2 regions of the Cumulibacter manganitolerans genome follow, and region 2 is predicted to be linked to the other one. Evidence: riboswitches for the same ligand, from Rfam matches in the RefSeq annotation. Region 2 holds a riboswitch; the other holds the start of a gene.
What was found. Region 2 has a riboswitch for S-adenosylmethionine ahead of F8A92_RS02030 (hypothetical protein). Riboswitches for the same ligand answer to the same signal wherever they lie in the genome.

Region 1: another riboswitch for S-adenosylmethionine. It lies ahead of F8A92_RS05725 (flavin reductase family protein); the one in region 2 lies ahead of F8A92_RS02030 (hypothetical protein).

What each region holds. Positions count from the first base shown of each region.
Region 1 covers NZ_WBKP01000010.1:18,879-26,356, reverse strand. The annotation lists gene F8A92_RS05730 (indolepyruvate ferredoxin oxidoreductase family protein) at 1-793, shown strand, start outside; SAM riboswitch class I at 858-950, shown strand; gene F8A92_RS05725 (flavin reductase family protein) at 1,213-1,689, shown strand; gene sfnG (dimethylsulfone monooxygenase SfnG) at 1,728-2,819, shown strand; gene F8A92_RS05715 (OsmC family protein) at 2,944-3,468, shown strand; gene trpB (tryptophan synthase subunit beta) at 3,534-4,742, shown strand; gene F8A92_RS05705 (ATP-binding cassette domain-containing protein) at 4,816-7,155, opposite strand; gene F8A92_RS05700 (Crp/Fnr family transcriptional regulator) at 7,262-7,478, opposite strand, start outside.
Region 2 covers NZ_WBKP01000003.1:112,695-120,172, reverse strand. The annotation lists gene glgB (1,4-alpha-glucan branching protein GlgB) at 1-149, shown strand, start outside; gene F8A92_RS02045 (neutral zinc metallopeptidase) at 232-1,632, shown strand; gene F8A92_RS02040 (co-chaperone YbbN) at 1,706-2,716, opposite strand; gene F8A92_RS02035 (maleylpyruvate isomerase family mycothiol-dependent enzyme) at 2,748-3,494, opposite strand; SAM riboswitch class IV at 3,603-3,714, shown strand; gene F8A92_RS02030 (hypothetical protein) at 3,749-4,114, shown strand; gene F8A92_RS02025 (acyl-CoA mutase large subunit family protein) at 4,230-5,933, opposite strand; gene F8A92_RS02020 (MarR family winged helix-turn-helix transcriptional regulator) at 6,048-6,542, opposite strand; gene F8A92_RS02015 (hypothetical protein) at 6,667-7,478, shown strand, end outside.

The sequences.
Region 1 (7,478 bases), on a different contig from region 2:
GGTCAGCGACCGGGCGGCGGTCAACGACGCCGTCGACGCGTTGGGGCTGGATCACCTGCGCGAGAAGAAGAACGCGAGCGCGCCGTCCAACGCCGGCGTCGCCGTCGCCCGCGCGCTCGGCGGCGAGGACGGCGAGCTGCGCCGGCTGGTGACGCTGCGTGCCGGGGAGCTCGTCGAGTACCAGAACCGGGCGTACGCCGCGCGCTACGTGCAGTTCGTCGAGAAGGTCCGGGCCCGCGAGGCGGCCGTCGCGCCGGGCTCGACGGCGCTCGCCGAGAACGTCGCCAAGCAGCTGTACAAGCTGATGGCCTACAAGGACGAGTACGAGGTGGCCAGGCTGTCGCTGGACCCCAAGCTGCGCGCCGACATCAAGGCCACCTTCGGCGAGGACGCCTCGTTCGCGTTCAAGCTGCACCCGCCGATGCTGCGGGCGCTGGGCATGGACTCCAAGATCGCGCTGCCGCAGCCGGTCGGCGAGGCGGCGTTCAAGGCTCTGGTCAAGATGAAGCGCCTGCGCGGCACGCGGCTGGATCCCTTCGGCAAGGCGGAAGTACGGCGCGTCGAGCGCGCTCTCATCGACGACTACCGCAGCGAGATCGACGGGCTGCTCGGCACGCTGAGCGCGGCGAACCTCCCGGTCGCCGCGCAGATCGCCGACCTGCCGGACATGATCCGCGGGTACGAGGAGATCAAGCTGGGCAACGTCCGGGCCTATCGCGACCGGCTCGCGACGCTGCGCTCGAACTACGCCCGCACGAGTACGTCCGGGAAGGCGACCGAGGGGGTCCAGTAGCGCGGCGATGTGACGACGATCGCGAGACAGTTGACCGCGGGGCGGATGGCGTGCTCGAATATGCGCACCATCCAGAGCGGCTGAGAGATCTGGCTCGACGACGCCGCAGCAACCACCCCGATCTCGGGACAGGTGCTCACGCCAGGATCGATGGAGGACTCCATGCGCCACACCGCCCCGCCGCGGTCGCACCATCCGCACCTGCGCATCTTCGTGGACCTCATGCGCCGCGGCGTCGGCGACTGTTGCTGACGCCCGCCTAGCACCGCCTCCGTCTCTCGCGCGCGCCGCGCGCCGCCTTCTTCTCGGTTCGATCGCCTACCCGGCGGTCGATCCTCGCGCATCATCTTCACGTCTGGTTCCGAATTCCCATGTGCATCGCCTGCCCTCCCGCCTCCGTCCGCCCCTTCGAACGCGCCGTGGCCCGCTCGGTGTTCCGCCGCGCCGCCTACCCCACCTGGATCATCACCGGCTCCACCGACGACGGCCCCGTGGGCTTCACCGCGACCTCCGTCGTCTCGGTCTCCATGGAGCCACCGCTGGTGAGCTTCAACCTCAGCCGGACGTCGTCGTCGATCGGCGCGATCCGCCGCGGCGACCGGATCGCCGCGCACCTGCTCGACGCCGCGCAGACCGACCTTGCCGGCCGGTTCTCGCGGGACCCCTCCGCGCGGTTCCCCGACGACGGCAGCTGGCGACCGGACAGCAACGGCCTGCCGGCGCTCACCGACACCTGCGCCCGCCTGGTCCTCGTCGTCCGCGAGCTGGTGGAGGCCGGGGACTCGTACGTCGTGCTCGCCGCCGTCGAGAAGGGCTCGGTCAACTCGGCGGTCCCGCTGCTGCACCACCGCGGCGCGTTCACCCCCGGCGACCGCCTGCTCCCGTCCGCCTCCTAGCCCAGCCGCTTTCCCATCATGAAAGGGATGTCATCCTCATGACCTCCGCACCCCTGCACTTCGCCTACTGGGTCCCCAACGTCTCCGGCGGCCTCGTCGTGTCGAACATCGAGCAGCGCACCAGCCACAGCCCGGCGTACAACATCGACCTGGCCCGCACCGCCGAGCAGGTCGGGTTCGACTACGCGCTCACCCAGGTGCGCTACCTCGCGTCGTACGGCGCGGACGCGCAGCACGAGTCGGTCAGCTTCTCGCTGGCGCTGCTCGCGGCCACCGAGCGGCTGAAGGTGATCGCCGCCGTCCACCCGGGGCAGTGGCCGCCGCACGTGCTCGCCAAGCTCGCGGCCACCGCGCAGGAGACCACGAACGGCCGGTTCTGCCTGAACGTCGTCTCCGGCTGGTTCAAGCGCGAGTACACCGACCTCGGGCTCGACTGGCTCGATCACGAGGAGCGCTACCGGCGCAGCGAGGAGTTCATCGAGGTGCTCCGCGGGCTGTGGGACGAGGACGGCTTCACCTACCGCGGCGACTTCTACCGCACCCGTGACGTCACGTTCCGGCCCCAGCCGAAGGTGGCGCCCGAGGTCTTCCAGGGCGGCAACTCGACGTCCGCCCGCGCGATGGCGGCCCGCCTGTCGGACTGGTACTTCATGAACGGCAACACCGTCGACGGCGTCCGCGAGCAGGTGCTGGACGTCGGGGCCCAGGCCGAGCGCAACGGCCACCGCGTGCGGTACGGGCTCAACGGCTTCGCCGTCGTCCGCGACACCGAGGCGGAGGCGACCGCGGTCGTCGAGGAGATCATCGCCAAGGCGGACGTCGACAAGGTCAACGACTTCGGCGCCGCCGTGCAGCAGGCCGGTCAGGCGACGTTCGACAGGAAGGGCATGTGGGCCGACTCGGAGTTCAAGGATCTCGTGCAGTACAACGACGGGTTCCGCACCGGCCTCATCGGCACGCCGGAGCAGGTCGCGCGGCGCATCATCGAGTACAAGAAGGCCGGCGTCGACCTGCTGCTGCTGGGCTTCCTGCACATCCGCGAGGAGGTCGAGCGATTCGGCCGCGAGGTCATCCCGCTGGTCCGCGAGCTCGAGGCCGACCTGGATCGCCAGCTCGTCGCGACCCCGTAGCCAAGGATGGTCGGCGGCCCGGCCGCGGGCCGGCGGCCGCCCCTAGACAGATGCCGTCGACTTTGGCACGTTGACCAGCACAGCGGTGTACGCCGCTCCGAGCCGAACATTGACAGGAGCATCCATGTCCTCGACCGAGCTGATCGACCCCGTCGCCCTGCGTGGCCGGCAGAAGCCACTGAAGGACGCCTACCGCGAGGACCCGGCGTCCGCGATCGTGGTCAGCACGGCACGCGCCGTCATCGACCCCGACAGCCTCTCGGCGACCGTCTCGACGTGGGCGGGCGACGTCCGCGCCGGGTTGCACCCGGCCGCGGGCGGCGACGGCTCGGAGGCCTGCTCGGGGGACATCCTGCTGGAGGCCGTCGCGGCCTGCGCGGGCGTTACGCTGCGCTCGGTGGCGGTCGCCATGGGGGTGCCGTTCCGCAGCGCCGAGGTACGCGTGCGCGGGACGTGGGACGCGCGCGGCACCCTCGGCGTCGACCGCGCGGCGCCGGTGGGCCTCACCGACATCGTGCTCGAGCTCGACATCGACTCGGACGCCGAGGACAAGACGATCGACAAGCTGATGGAGCTGACCGAGCGGTACTGCGTGGTCGCGCAGACGCTCGCCGAGCCGCCGACGGTCACCTTCACCCGCGCCGGATAGCCGGCGCGCCGCGCGGGAGGGCTCCCGGGCGCCGGCGGCCCCGAGGGTGCCTCTAGCATCCGGGGATGACCTCGTTGAGCCATGCAGACACCGACGGATTCTTCGGCGAGTACGGCGGGCGGTTCCTGCCGCCGCACCTGGAAGCCCCGATCGCGGAGGTCGCCGCGGCGTACGCCGAGGCGCGGCAGGACCCCTCGTTCATGGAGGAGTACGCCGCGCTGCTGGCCGACTACGTCGGGCGGCCGTCTCCGCTGTTCCTCGCCCGCCGGCTGACCGCGGAGTTCGGTGGCGCGAAGATCTACCTCAAGCGCGAGGACCTCAACCACACCGGCGCGCACAAGATCAACCACTGCCTGGGCGAGGCCCTGCTCGCCAAGCGGATGGGCAAGCGGAAGCTGCTGGCCGAGACCGGCGCGGGCCAGCACGGGGTCGCCCTCGCGACCGCGGCCGCCATCCTCGGCCTCGAGTGCGAGATCCACATGGGCGCGATCGACGTGGCCAAGCAGCACCCGAACGTCGTCCGGATGCAGCTGCTCGGCGCCACCGTGGTGTCGGTGACGGACGGCGGCGCGTGCCTGAAGGACGCCGTCGACTCGGCGTTCGGGGTGTTCGCCGCCGACTACGCCGACACGTTCTTCGCCATCGGCTCGGTCGTCGGTCCCGACCCCTACCCATCGATGGTGCGCGACTTCCAGTCGATCGTCGGCAACGAGGCGCGCGAGCAGATCCAGCTCAAGGAGGGCCGGCTGCCCGACGCGCTCGTGGCCTGCGTCGGCGGCGGGTCGAACGCGATGGGGCTGTTCTCGGCGTTCCTGAACGACCCGTCGGTCGCGATGTACGGCGTCGAGCCGTCCGGCAAGAGCCTCGACGTCGTCGGCGAGCACGCCGCGACGATGACGCTCGGCTCGACCGGCACGCTGCACGGGATGAAGACGCTGATGCTGCAGGACCACGAGGGCGAGCCGACCGCCGTCCACTCGATCGCCTCGGGCCTGGACTACCCGGGCGTCGGGCCGCAGCACGCCCACCTGAAGGACGTCGGCCGCGTCCAGTACGTCACCGCCAGCGACGCCGACACGCTCGCGGCCTTCCAGCTGCTGTGCCGCACCGAGGGCATCATCCCGGCGCTGGAGAGCTGCCACGCGATCGCGCACGCCGTCCGGCTCGCGCCGACGCTGAGCACCGACGGGATCATCGTGGTGAACCTCTCCGGCCGCGGCGACAAGGACATCGACTACATCGCCGACCGCCTGGGGATGTCCGCCCCCGCCTGAGCAAGCAAGCCGTTCTGCGGGGCAGTGGAGCACGGTAATCCGCCGATAGCGTGCTCCGCTGCCCCGCAGAAGGTCAGCGCGCGACGTAGTCGGCGAGCGCCTTGCCGGTCAGCGTCTGCTTGCGGCCGCGCAGCGCGACCATCTCGGACGGCGTCCCCTCGAAGACCACCGTGCCGCCGTCGTGGCCCGCGCCCGGGCCGATGTCGATGATCCAGTCGGCGTGCGCCATGACGGCCCGGTTGTGCTCGATCACGATCACCGAGCCGCCGTCGTCGACCAGCTTGTCCAGCAGCGCGAGGATCCGGTCAACGTCCGCCAGGTGCAGGCCGCTGGTGGGCTCGTCGAGCACGAACACCGACGCCGGCTCGGCCATCGCGATGGCCAGCTTGAGGCGCTGACGCTCGCCGCCGGACAGCGTGTTCAGGGGCTGCCCGAGCTTGAGGTAGCCCAGGCCCACGTCGACGAGCCGCCCGAGCATGGTCGCGATGGTCTTCGCCGTGAACAGCGCCGCGGCGTCCTCGATGCTCATGTCGAGGACGTCGACGATCGTCCTGCCGTGCAGGGTGTACTCGAGCACCTCGTCGGCGAACCGGCGTCCTTCGCAGACCTCGCAGGTGCGGCCGGTGTCGCCCGGGATGACCGGCTCGGTGAACACCAGCCCGAGTCCCTTGCACTCGGGGCAGGCGCCGTCGGAGTTGGCGCTGAACAGTGACTCCTTGACGCCGTTGGCCTTGGCGAACGCCTTGCGGACGTGGTCCAGGACGCCGGTGTAGGTGCCGGGGTTGGAGCGCCGCGAGCCGCGGATCGGCGACTGGTCGACGAACGAGACGCGCTCGTCGCGGGGCAGGTTGCCGTGGATCAGCGAGGACTTCCCGGAGCCCGCGACGCCGGTGATCACCGTCAGCACGCCGAGCGGGACGTCGACCGTGACGTCGCGCAGGTTGTTGGTGCTCGCCTTCTCGATGTTCAGGGCGCCGGAGGGCGAGCGAACGGCGCTCTTGAGCGCGGCCTTCTGCGACAGGTACTCGCCGGTGCGGGTCCCGGCGTCCTTCAGGCCGGCCAAGGGGCCGGCGTACGTCACCTCGCCGCCGTTCGCGCCGGCGCCCGGCCCGAGGTCGACGATGTGGTCGGCGCGTTCGATGACGTCGGGCTTGTGCTCGACGACGAGGATCGTGTTGCCCTTGTCCCGCAGCGCCTCGAGCAGGGTGATCATCCGGGTGATGTCGTGCGGATGCAGCCCGATCGTCGGCTCGTCGAACACGTAGCTGATGTCGGTGAGCGCCGAGCCGAGATGGCGCACCATCTTCACCCGCTGCGACTCGCCGCCGGACAGCGTCGCAGACTCGCGGTCCAGCGACAGGTAGCCCAGCCCGATCTCGGTCATCCCGCGGAGCAGCTCCCGCAGCCCGGCCACGATCGTCGCGCAGCCGGGAGCGTCGAGGTTCTCGAGCCACGCCAGCAGCTCGGAGACCTGCATGCGCGACGCCTCGGCGATCGTGGTGCCCGCGACGGTCGCGGTGCGGGCGGCCTCGTTCAGGCGGGTGCCACCGCAGTCCGGGCAGACGCCGAACGTGGCGATCCTCGCGACGTACGCCTTGATGTGCGCCTGCTTGGGAGGACGCTCCTTGCTGAGGAACGTGCGCTCGATGCGGGGGATGAGGCCCTCGTGGGTGAGGTTGATGCCGCCGATCTTCACCTTCGTGGGCCCGGCGTGCACCAGCCACTGCCACTCCGCCTCGGTGTACTCGGCGAGCTTCTTGTCCGGATCGAGCTTCTCGGACTCGCCGTACAACCGCCATCCCCAGGTGCCCGGGCCGAACCCTGGCGCGAGGATCGCCCCCTCGTTGAGGGTCTTGCCGCGGTCGACGATCTGGTCCAGGTCGAGCGTGGAGACCTTGCCGGTGCCTTCGCAGGTCGGGCACTGGCCGCCGGTGACGCTGAACGTGCGGTGCTCGCGGGTGCCGTCCGACTTCTTCAGCACGCCGCTCCCGCTCGCGGTGGCCACGTTGAACGAGAAGGCCATCGGCGACCCGACGTACGGCTCGGACAGCCGGCTGAACAGCATCCGCAGCAGGGTCGCGGCGTCGGTCGCGGTCCCCACCGTCGAGCGGCTGTTGGCGCCCATCGGCTCCTGGTCGATGATGATCGCCGGGCTGATGTTCTCCATGCGATCGACCTCGGGACGAGCCAGCTTCGGCATGAAGCCCTGCACGAACGCCGGGTAGGTCTCGTCGATCATCCGCCGCGACTCGGCCGCGATGGTGCCGAACACCAGCGACGACTTGCCCGAGCCGGAGACGCCGGTGAACACGGTCAGCCGGCGCTTGGGGATGTCGACGTCCACCGACTTGAGGTTGTTCTGGTGCGCCCCGCGCACCCGGATCCGGTCGTGGCTGTCAGCGGCGTGCGCCATCGGGACTCCTCGATTAGGGGTGCCTACGAATTCTGCGGGGCAGCCGGTGACGCTATCGAGCCGATAGCGTCACCAGCTGCCCCGCAGGTCGTCGTTATCCGGAGGGTCAGCGGGCGCGACGCGCCAGCCGCTCCTTGTCCAGGATGATCACGCTCTTGCCCTCGAGGCGCAGCCAGGACCGCTGCGCGAAGTCGGCGAGTGCCTTGTTCACGGTCTCGCGGGAGGCGCCGACCAGCTGGGCGAGCTCCTCCTGGGTGAGGTCGTGCGTGACGCGGAGGTTGTCGCCCTCCTGCTGGCCGAACTGCTTCGAGAGGTTCAGCAGC
Region 2 (7,478 bases):
TCAACACCGACGCGGTCGAGTACGGCGGCTCGGGGTTGGGCAACCTCGGCTCCGTCGACGCCTCCGACGAGCCGTGGCACGGCCTGCCGGCGTCCGCGAGCCTGTCGGTGCCGCCGCTGGGCGCCGTGTGGTTCCGGCTCGAATCGTGACCTCGCGGGATCCTGCGGGCCGGCCGCCGCGTCGGCGAATACAGTTGTCAGCACTGCCGCCCACCCCACCGAGGTACCTCTCGTGAGCCCCACGCCGTTGCGACGCGCCGTAGCCGCCCTCGCCCTCCTGCTCGCCGTCGTCGTCGCGGGAAGCGCCTGCACGCGCACCGTGATCGGCCAGGCGTCCCCGGACGCCGGCGGCGTCAAGAAGAACGCGGCGCCGTCCGACCTGCCGATCGAGAACGGCAACGGCAGCAAGATCGACCAGCTCGTCGCCAACTCCCTCGACGACGTGATGACGTACTGGGACGAGCAGTTCAAGAAGACGTTCGGCAAGAGCATGCCCAAGCTGGAGGGCGGGGTGCACGCGTACGAGCCGGACCAGAGCGAGCCGATCCCGTGCTTCGCCGACAACGAGAAGCAGTACGCGGCCAACAACGCCTTCTACTGCCCCACCGAGGACGCGATCGCGTACGACCGCAAGTTCCTGACCGAGCTGGTCAAGGAGTTCGGCGAGTTCATCGTGCCGCTGGTGTTCGCGCACGAGTTCGGGCACGCGATCCAGGACCGCGTGGGCGTGCAGTCGGACAAGTCGATCGCCTGGGAGGGGCAGGCGGACTGCTACGCCGGTGTCTTCACGCACGCGGCCGTCGACGGCACCGCGCACTTCAAGGCCACCGACGCCGATCTGGACACCGTGCTCGGCGGGTACCTCATGCTGCGTGACGAGCCCGGAGCCTCGGCCGACGACCAGATGGCGCACGGCTCGGCGTTCGACCGGGTCGGCGCCTTCCAGGAGGGCTTCAACGAGGGCGGCAAGCACTGCTACACCTCGTTCGGCAAGGATCGCCAGTACACCGAGATCGCGTACACCAGCACCGACAAGGCCAACGAGGGCAACCTCCCGTACGACGAGACGCTGCAGACCATCCCGCCGGCGATGAACGCGTTCGGGCAGGCCGTGGTCGGCACCGACTGGCAGGACGTCCCGGCGTCCGGCTTCAGCGGCAGCTCGGCCAAGTGCGACGGCAAGCCCAGCGACGAGCAGGTCTTCTACTGCCCCGCCGACACGACCGTGCACTACGCCGAGACGAAGCTCCTGCAGCAGTCGTACGACAAGTTCGGCGACTTCGCGGCGATGGCGGCGGTCGGCCTGGGATACGCGGCCGCGATCCAGGACGAGAGCGGCACGAAGATCGACGGCAAGAAGCCGTTCGAGCAGCGGCTGTGCCTGGTCGGCGCGTTCGCCGGCGGCGCCTTCGAGGCGACCGTGTCCAACAAGCCCTCGCCAACCAGCGGCGACCTGAAGCTGTCGGCCGGCGACCTCGACGAAGCGGTCATGCTGCTGATCGCGATCGGCGAGGACGACGCGTTCGTGCAGACCTACGGCATCGATTCCTTCGACCGGATCAACACCTTCCGTGAAGCGGTGCTGGCCGGACGCGACGACCCCGAGGGCGCCGCGAAGTCCTGCCTCGGCTAGCCGCCTCGGTCCTCTCGCGGTGGGTTCTGCCCCGCTATCTGGCCGATAGCGGGGTACAACCCACCGCCAGAGCCTAGAAGAGCGCGGAGGCCAGGTTGCGGCGCGCGGTGGCGACGGCCGGCTCGGCGTTGCCGACGATCGCGAACAGCTCGATCAGCCGCTCGCGGGCCCGATCCTTGGCGTCGGCGTCCGTCCCGCGGACGATGTGCAGCAGCCGGTCGAAGGCCTGCTGGTAGTCACCGGAGGCGACCTGCAGATCGGCTGCCTTGAGCGCCAGGTCGAGGTCGGCCGGTGCGGCGTCCGCCTGGGCGATCACCTGGTCGACGTCGGACTCCCCCTCGGTCTCCAGCCGCTTCATCAGCTGGATCTGGGTCAGCGCGTCCTTGGCCAGCGGGTGGGCCGGCTGGTCGGCCAGCAGCGAGCGGTACAGCGCCTCGGCGCCATCGAGGTCGCCGTCCGCGACCGCCGCCTCGGCCTGCTCCACCCGCGGATCCTCCTGCGGACCGGCGCCCTCGGGCAGCGTCCCGCCGGCGGCCCGCACCAGCTCGGCGAGGAACTGCCGCAGGTTGGCCTCGGGCTGCAGGCCGTCGAACTCGGCGACCATCTGGCCCTGGAAGATCGCCCGGACCGCCGGCACGCCCTGCAGGCGCATCGCCTGGGCGACCCGCATCTGGGACTCGGCCTCGACGCGCCCGAGCAGCCAGGTGCCCTCGCCCTCGTCTGCCAGCCGCACGAGCAGGTCGCCGTACTGCTGGCTCTGGTCGGCGTTCGCGAGCCAGAACTCCAGCACGACGGGGACCTGCATGGACTGCTCGATGAGCTGCTGCAGGTTGGCCTCGGTCACCTCGACGACGTACTGGCCGCCCTGGCCGCCGGCGGGAGCGGCGTCGGGCGCGCCGGACGACGGCGGCTGGGCGCCCGAGGCGGGCGGCTGCTCCGTGGCATCGGCCTGCAGCGCCGACTGGCCGGCCTGCGAGCGCGCCGCGTCGGCACGCGCCTTGAGGCCGCTGAGGTCGACGGCTCCGGACAGGGCCGCGGACAGCGCGGCCTGCTGGGCCTGGGGACGGGGGCGGGGCCTGGTCACTTGGGGGTCCTTTCGTGGTCGGACTGCTGGGTCAGGGGGTGAGACCCGAGGCGAGCAGGGCGTCGAGGACGGCGCGGTCGCCGTCGATCTGCCAGCGGTCGGAGGGCGTGCGCCGCCACAGGCCGGTGACGAGGTCGGACGCCGACGCGGTGGCGGTCACCGCCGCCTCCTGCGGCGCGGAGCCGCCGGTGCCGTGCCGGTAGTCGACCACACCGGTGCGCTCGCTCGGCAGCAGCAGCCACCAGTCGCCGGTATCGGCGGCGACCAGGCGGATGGGCGCACCCACCGCGGCGGGCTGGTCGGCGTGCCGCCTCGGGACCATCACGTCGAGGACCTCGCTGACGCCGTCCGCCGCGAGCTCGACGTCGTAGGCGACGGCGTTGCCGCCGGCGAGCTCGACGTCGACGCGGTGCATCTCGACCTCGTGCGGCTGCCGCCTGATCCAGAAGCCGACCGATCGGTCGCTGCCGAAGGACCAGGACGGCGCGGCAGGGTCGGCCGCGCGCAGCGCCTCGACCAGCGCCCCGGCCTGGTCGGCGTACCACTGGGTGAGCTCGCCCGACGGCTCGTCGCGCGGCGTCCGGGGCCCGTTGCCGGCGATGATGCCGCGGGTCCAGGAGTGCACGCCGCCGAGGTGCGCGAGCAGGTCGCCGACCCGCCAGCCCGGGCACGACGGGACGTCGGCGTCCGGACCGACTCGGCGCGCGCACTCGGTGAGCCGCGCCGCCGAGCGCTCGAGCGCCGCGAGGTAGGTGTCGTGGGACAGCACGGTGGTCATCACCCCAGCCTAGTTACCGCCGTGCGCGTCGTCCCAGGTCGGTCCGTCCGAACCCGCCCACGGGCGCGCACCGAAAACTTGTCGCCCGGGCGTCGTACGCTCGGCGTAGGTCCAGAGCCCTGGCGGAAAGTTCCGGCTGGCCAGGCAGCAACCCGCCCGTCGCGGGTGCTCCGGAGACAGACCGGCCGCCCGCGATCCCTCGCGAGCGGAACGACGGACGGGACACTCCGCGTCCGCGCACGAAGGAGGTCACCATGGACCAGCACGTCTACGCACCCGGCTACCGGATGCACTTCATCCACGGCCGCCAGCTCGGGGAGACCTGGTGGGGCTGGCGGGACGCGGTGGTGGACGGCTACGACCGGCGTACCGGGCGGCTGACGCTGACCTACCTCGCCGAGCAGCCGACCGTCGAGGTGTGGCACGACCGCGAGCTCGCCGTCACCGCCGGCGCCCCGGCGCGGGTCCACGAGGGCCTGCACGCCGTCGACCTCGGCGGCACCTGGATCAACGTGCGGATCGAGTCCGGGGGATTCACCGCGCTGCGGGTGCCGCAGACCGCCATCACCTCCGTCGCCGACGGCACCGGCATCGCCGTGAACCGGCCGCCGCAGGAGTAGCCGGCCCTTCCCCCACACAGCGAAAGCGGGCTTCGTGGGTGAAAGCGGGGAAGCTTCCCCGCTTTCACCTGCGAAGCCCGCTGCGCAGATTCCGGCGACCGCCGCTGGACGACGGCTAGAACCGTGCCGGCTCCCGGTACACGCCCCACTCGTCGCGCAGCGCGTCGCAGATCTCGCCGAGCGTGGCCTCGGCGCGGCACGCCTCCAGCATCGAGGGGATCATGTTCTGCGAGCCACGCGCGGCCGCGAGCATCTCGTCGAGGGCCGCGCGGACCCGTCCCTCGTCGCGCCCCTCCTTGCGCTCGGCCAGCACCCGACGCTGCTCGAGCTCGACCTCGTGGCTGATCCGCAGGATCTCGAGCTCCTCCTCGTCGGTCTGGGTGAGGGTGTTGACGCCCACGACCTTCTTGTCGCCCTTCTCCAGCGACGCCTGGTAGATGAACGCGGCGTCGGCGATCTCGGACATGAAGTAGCCCTCTTCGATGCCGCGCAGCAGACCGGAGGTGACCGGCCCGATCTCGTGGTTGGCCTCCTCGCCTCCGCCGATCCGGATGATCTCGGCGAAGATCTTCTCCGCCTCCGCCTCGATCTTGTCGGTCAGCGCCTCGACGTACCACGAGCCGCCGAGCGGGTCGGCGACGTTCAGCACGCCGGTCTCCTCCATGATGACCTGCTGGGTGCGCAGCGCGATCGCGGCCGCGCGCTCCGACGGGAGCGCCAGCACCTCGTCGAGGGCGTTGGTGTGCAGCGAGTTGGTGCCGCCGAGCACTGCCGCCATCGCCTCGACCGCGGTGCGGACGATGTTGTTGTCCGGCTGCTGCGCGGTGAGCGAGACACCGGCGGTCTGCGTGTGGAAGCGCAGCTGCTGGGCCTTCTCGGTCTTCGCCCCGTAGGTGTCGCGCAGCCAGCGCGCCCAGATGCGGCGGGCGGCGCGGAACTTGGCGATCTCCTCGAAGAAGTCGACGTGCGCGTCGAAGAAGAACGACAGGCCCGGCGCGAACACGTCGACGTCGAGGCCGCGCGAGCGGCCGAGCTCGACGTAGGCGAAGCCGTCGGCGAGGGTGTACGCGAGCTCCTGTGCGGCGGTCGAGCCCGCCTCGCGGATGTGGTAGCCCGAGACCGACAGCGGCTTGTACGCCGGGATGTCCTTGGAGGTGTACTCCATGAGGTCGCCGATCAGGCGCAGGTGCGGCTCGGGGGCGAACAGCCACTCCTTCTGCGCGATGTACTCCTTGTAGATGTCGGTCTGCAACGTGCCGTTGAGCTTGTGGATGTCGGCGCCCTGGCGCTCGGCCGCCACGATGTACATGCAGAAGATCGGCACGGCCGGTCCGGAGATCGTCATGGACGTCGTGACGTCCTGCAGCGCGATGCCGTCGAACAGGATGTCCATGTCGGCCGCCGAGTCGATCGCGACGCCACAGTGCCCCACCTCGCCGAGGGCGAGCGGGTCGTCGGAGTCGCGGCCCATCAGCGTCGGCATGTCGAAGGCCACCGACAGGCCGCCGCCACCCGCGCCGAGGATCATCTTGTAGCGCTCGTTGGTCTGCTGGGCGTTGCCGAACCCGGCGAACTGGCGGATCGTCCACGGGCGTCCGCGGTAGCCGGTGGCGTGCAGCCCGCGGGTGTACGGGAACTGCCCCGGGTACCCGATGTTCTCGAAGGCGGGCACGCTCGACTCGTCCGCGGGGCCGTACGCCGGTTCCACCTCGACGCCGGAGAGCGTGGTGTAGTCGCGGTCCACGACGCGGCCCTTCGCCACGGCGTCGTCGTACGCGGCCTGCCAGCGGGCGCGGGCGGAAGTCTTCTCATCGGCCATGGTGCACTCCGTTCGCGGCATACGCCGCCATGTCGGGTGGTGGGGTACCTACATAGTAGGACTTCCTACTATTTTTCGGAACGCCTGCTTCTCCCCATCATTCTGCGACGCCGGTCACTCGAAGTCACCGGCCGCCTTGCGTAGCCGCGACAGCGACGCCGCCACGGCGTCCACCTCGTCGTCGGGCAGCGCGGAGAGCGCGAAGTCCAGCCGCATGAGGTCCGACGCGGCCTCCTCGACCACGGCGCGGCCCTCGTCGGTGAGCTCGGCGAGGACGCCGCGGCCGTCCCGCGGGTTCTTGCGCCGCTCGACCAGGCCCGCCGCGGCCAGCCGCTCGACGGTGTTGGTGACGGACGTCGGGTGCACCTGCAGCCGGTCTCCGATCACCTTCATCGGCAGCGCCCCGCTGCGCGAGAAACGCAGCAGCACCAGCGCCTCGAAGCGCGCGAAGGTCAGCCCGTGCGGGCGCAACGCCTCGTCGTACGCGTTGATGAGCAGCTGCTGGACGCGCATGATCGAGGTGGCCAGCCGCATCCGGCGAGCGTCGCCCCACGCGTCCTGCCAGTTCTCGGCCGCGCGCTCGATGGGGTCGAAGGGCAACGAGGTCACCCCGCAACCCTAGCGACCGTCGATCAGCGCTGTTTGTGTCAACCAGTTGACACAAAGAGTCGATGCCCGGACACTTTGTACCAGATGCTCGATACATCGACCGGAAGGGTCTGCGATGCAGGTCATGCTGCTCCCCCTAGGGCTGGTGCTCGCGGTCCTGGCCGGCGTCGTCACCGGGATTCGCGCCCGGCCGGCCCAGCGCGTCGCTCTCGGCACCGAGCTGGCCGCCTACGAGGCCCGCGCGCAACGGTTCCGGGTCGCCGCGCTGGCGGTCGCGATCGTCACGTCGCTGCTCGCGGCGTCCACCGGGGCGTTGGGCCGGGGCCTGCTGCTGGCGCCGGCCGTCTTCGCGGTCACCGTCATGGCCGTCGTCGCCGTCGGCGAGCTGATTCCGCCGCCCCCGGGCCGGGCGGGCCGCCGCCGGGCCGGTCTCGACGTGCGGTCGCCGCGCCGGTACCGGCCGCGGGCCCTCGGGACCGCGCTCGCCGCCGTCTCGAGCGGCCTCGTGCTGGTGCTGGGCGTGACCGCCGCGACCGCCTCCCCCGACGACGTCGGCCGCCGCGGCCGCGCCCTCGCCTGGATCTGCCGCGCGGACGCCGACGGCATCACCGGTCGCGGCAGCACCGGGCCCTACCCCGGGTCGTACTACGCGATCCCGGTGGCGGTCGCGATCGGTGCCGTGCTGCTCCTGTGGGCGGTGTCCGCGCGCGTGGTGGCCGCTCGCGGGAGCCTGGCCGCCGACGTCGGGGAGGCAGCGCAGGAGGACCTGCTTCGCGCCCGGTCGATGTGCGCCATCACCGCCGCGGCCACGGCAGGCGTGAGCGCCAGCCTGGCTGCGGTGGCGGCCGGGGGCGCCGGCGCGATGTACCGCGCGTCCGGGGCGGGCGGCGCTACCTGCCACGGGTCCGCGGGGTACGCCGTCGGGGGCTGGCTGTT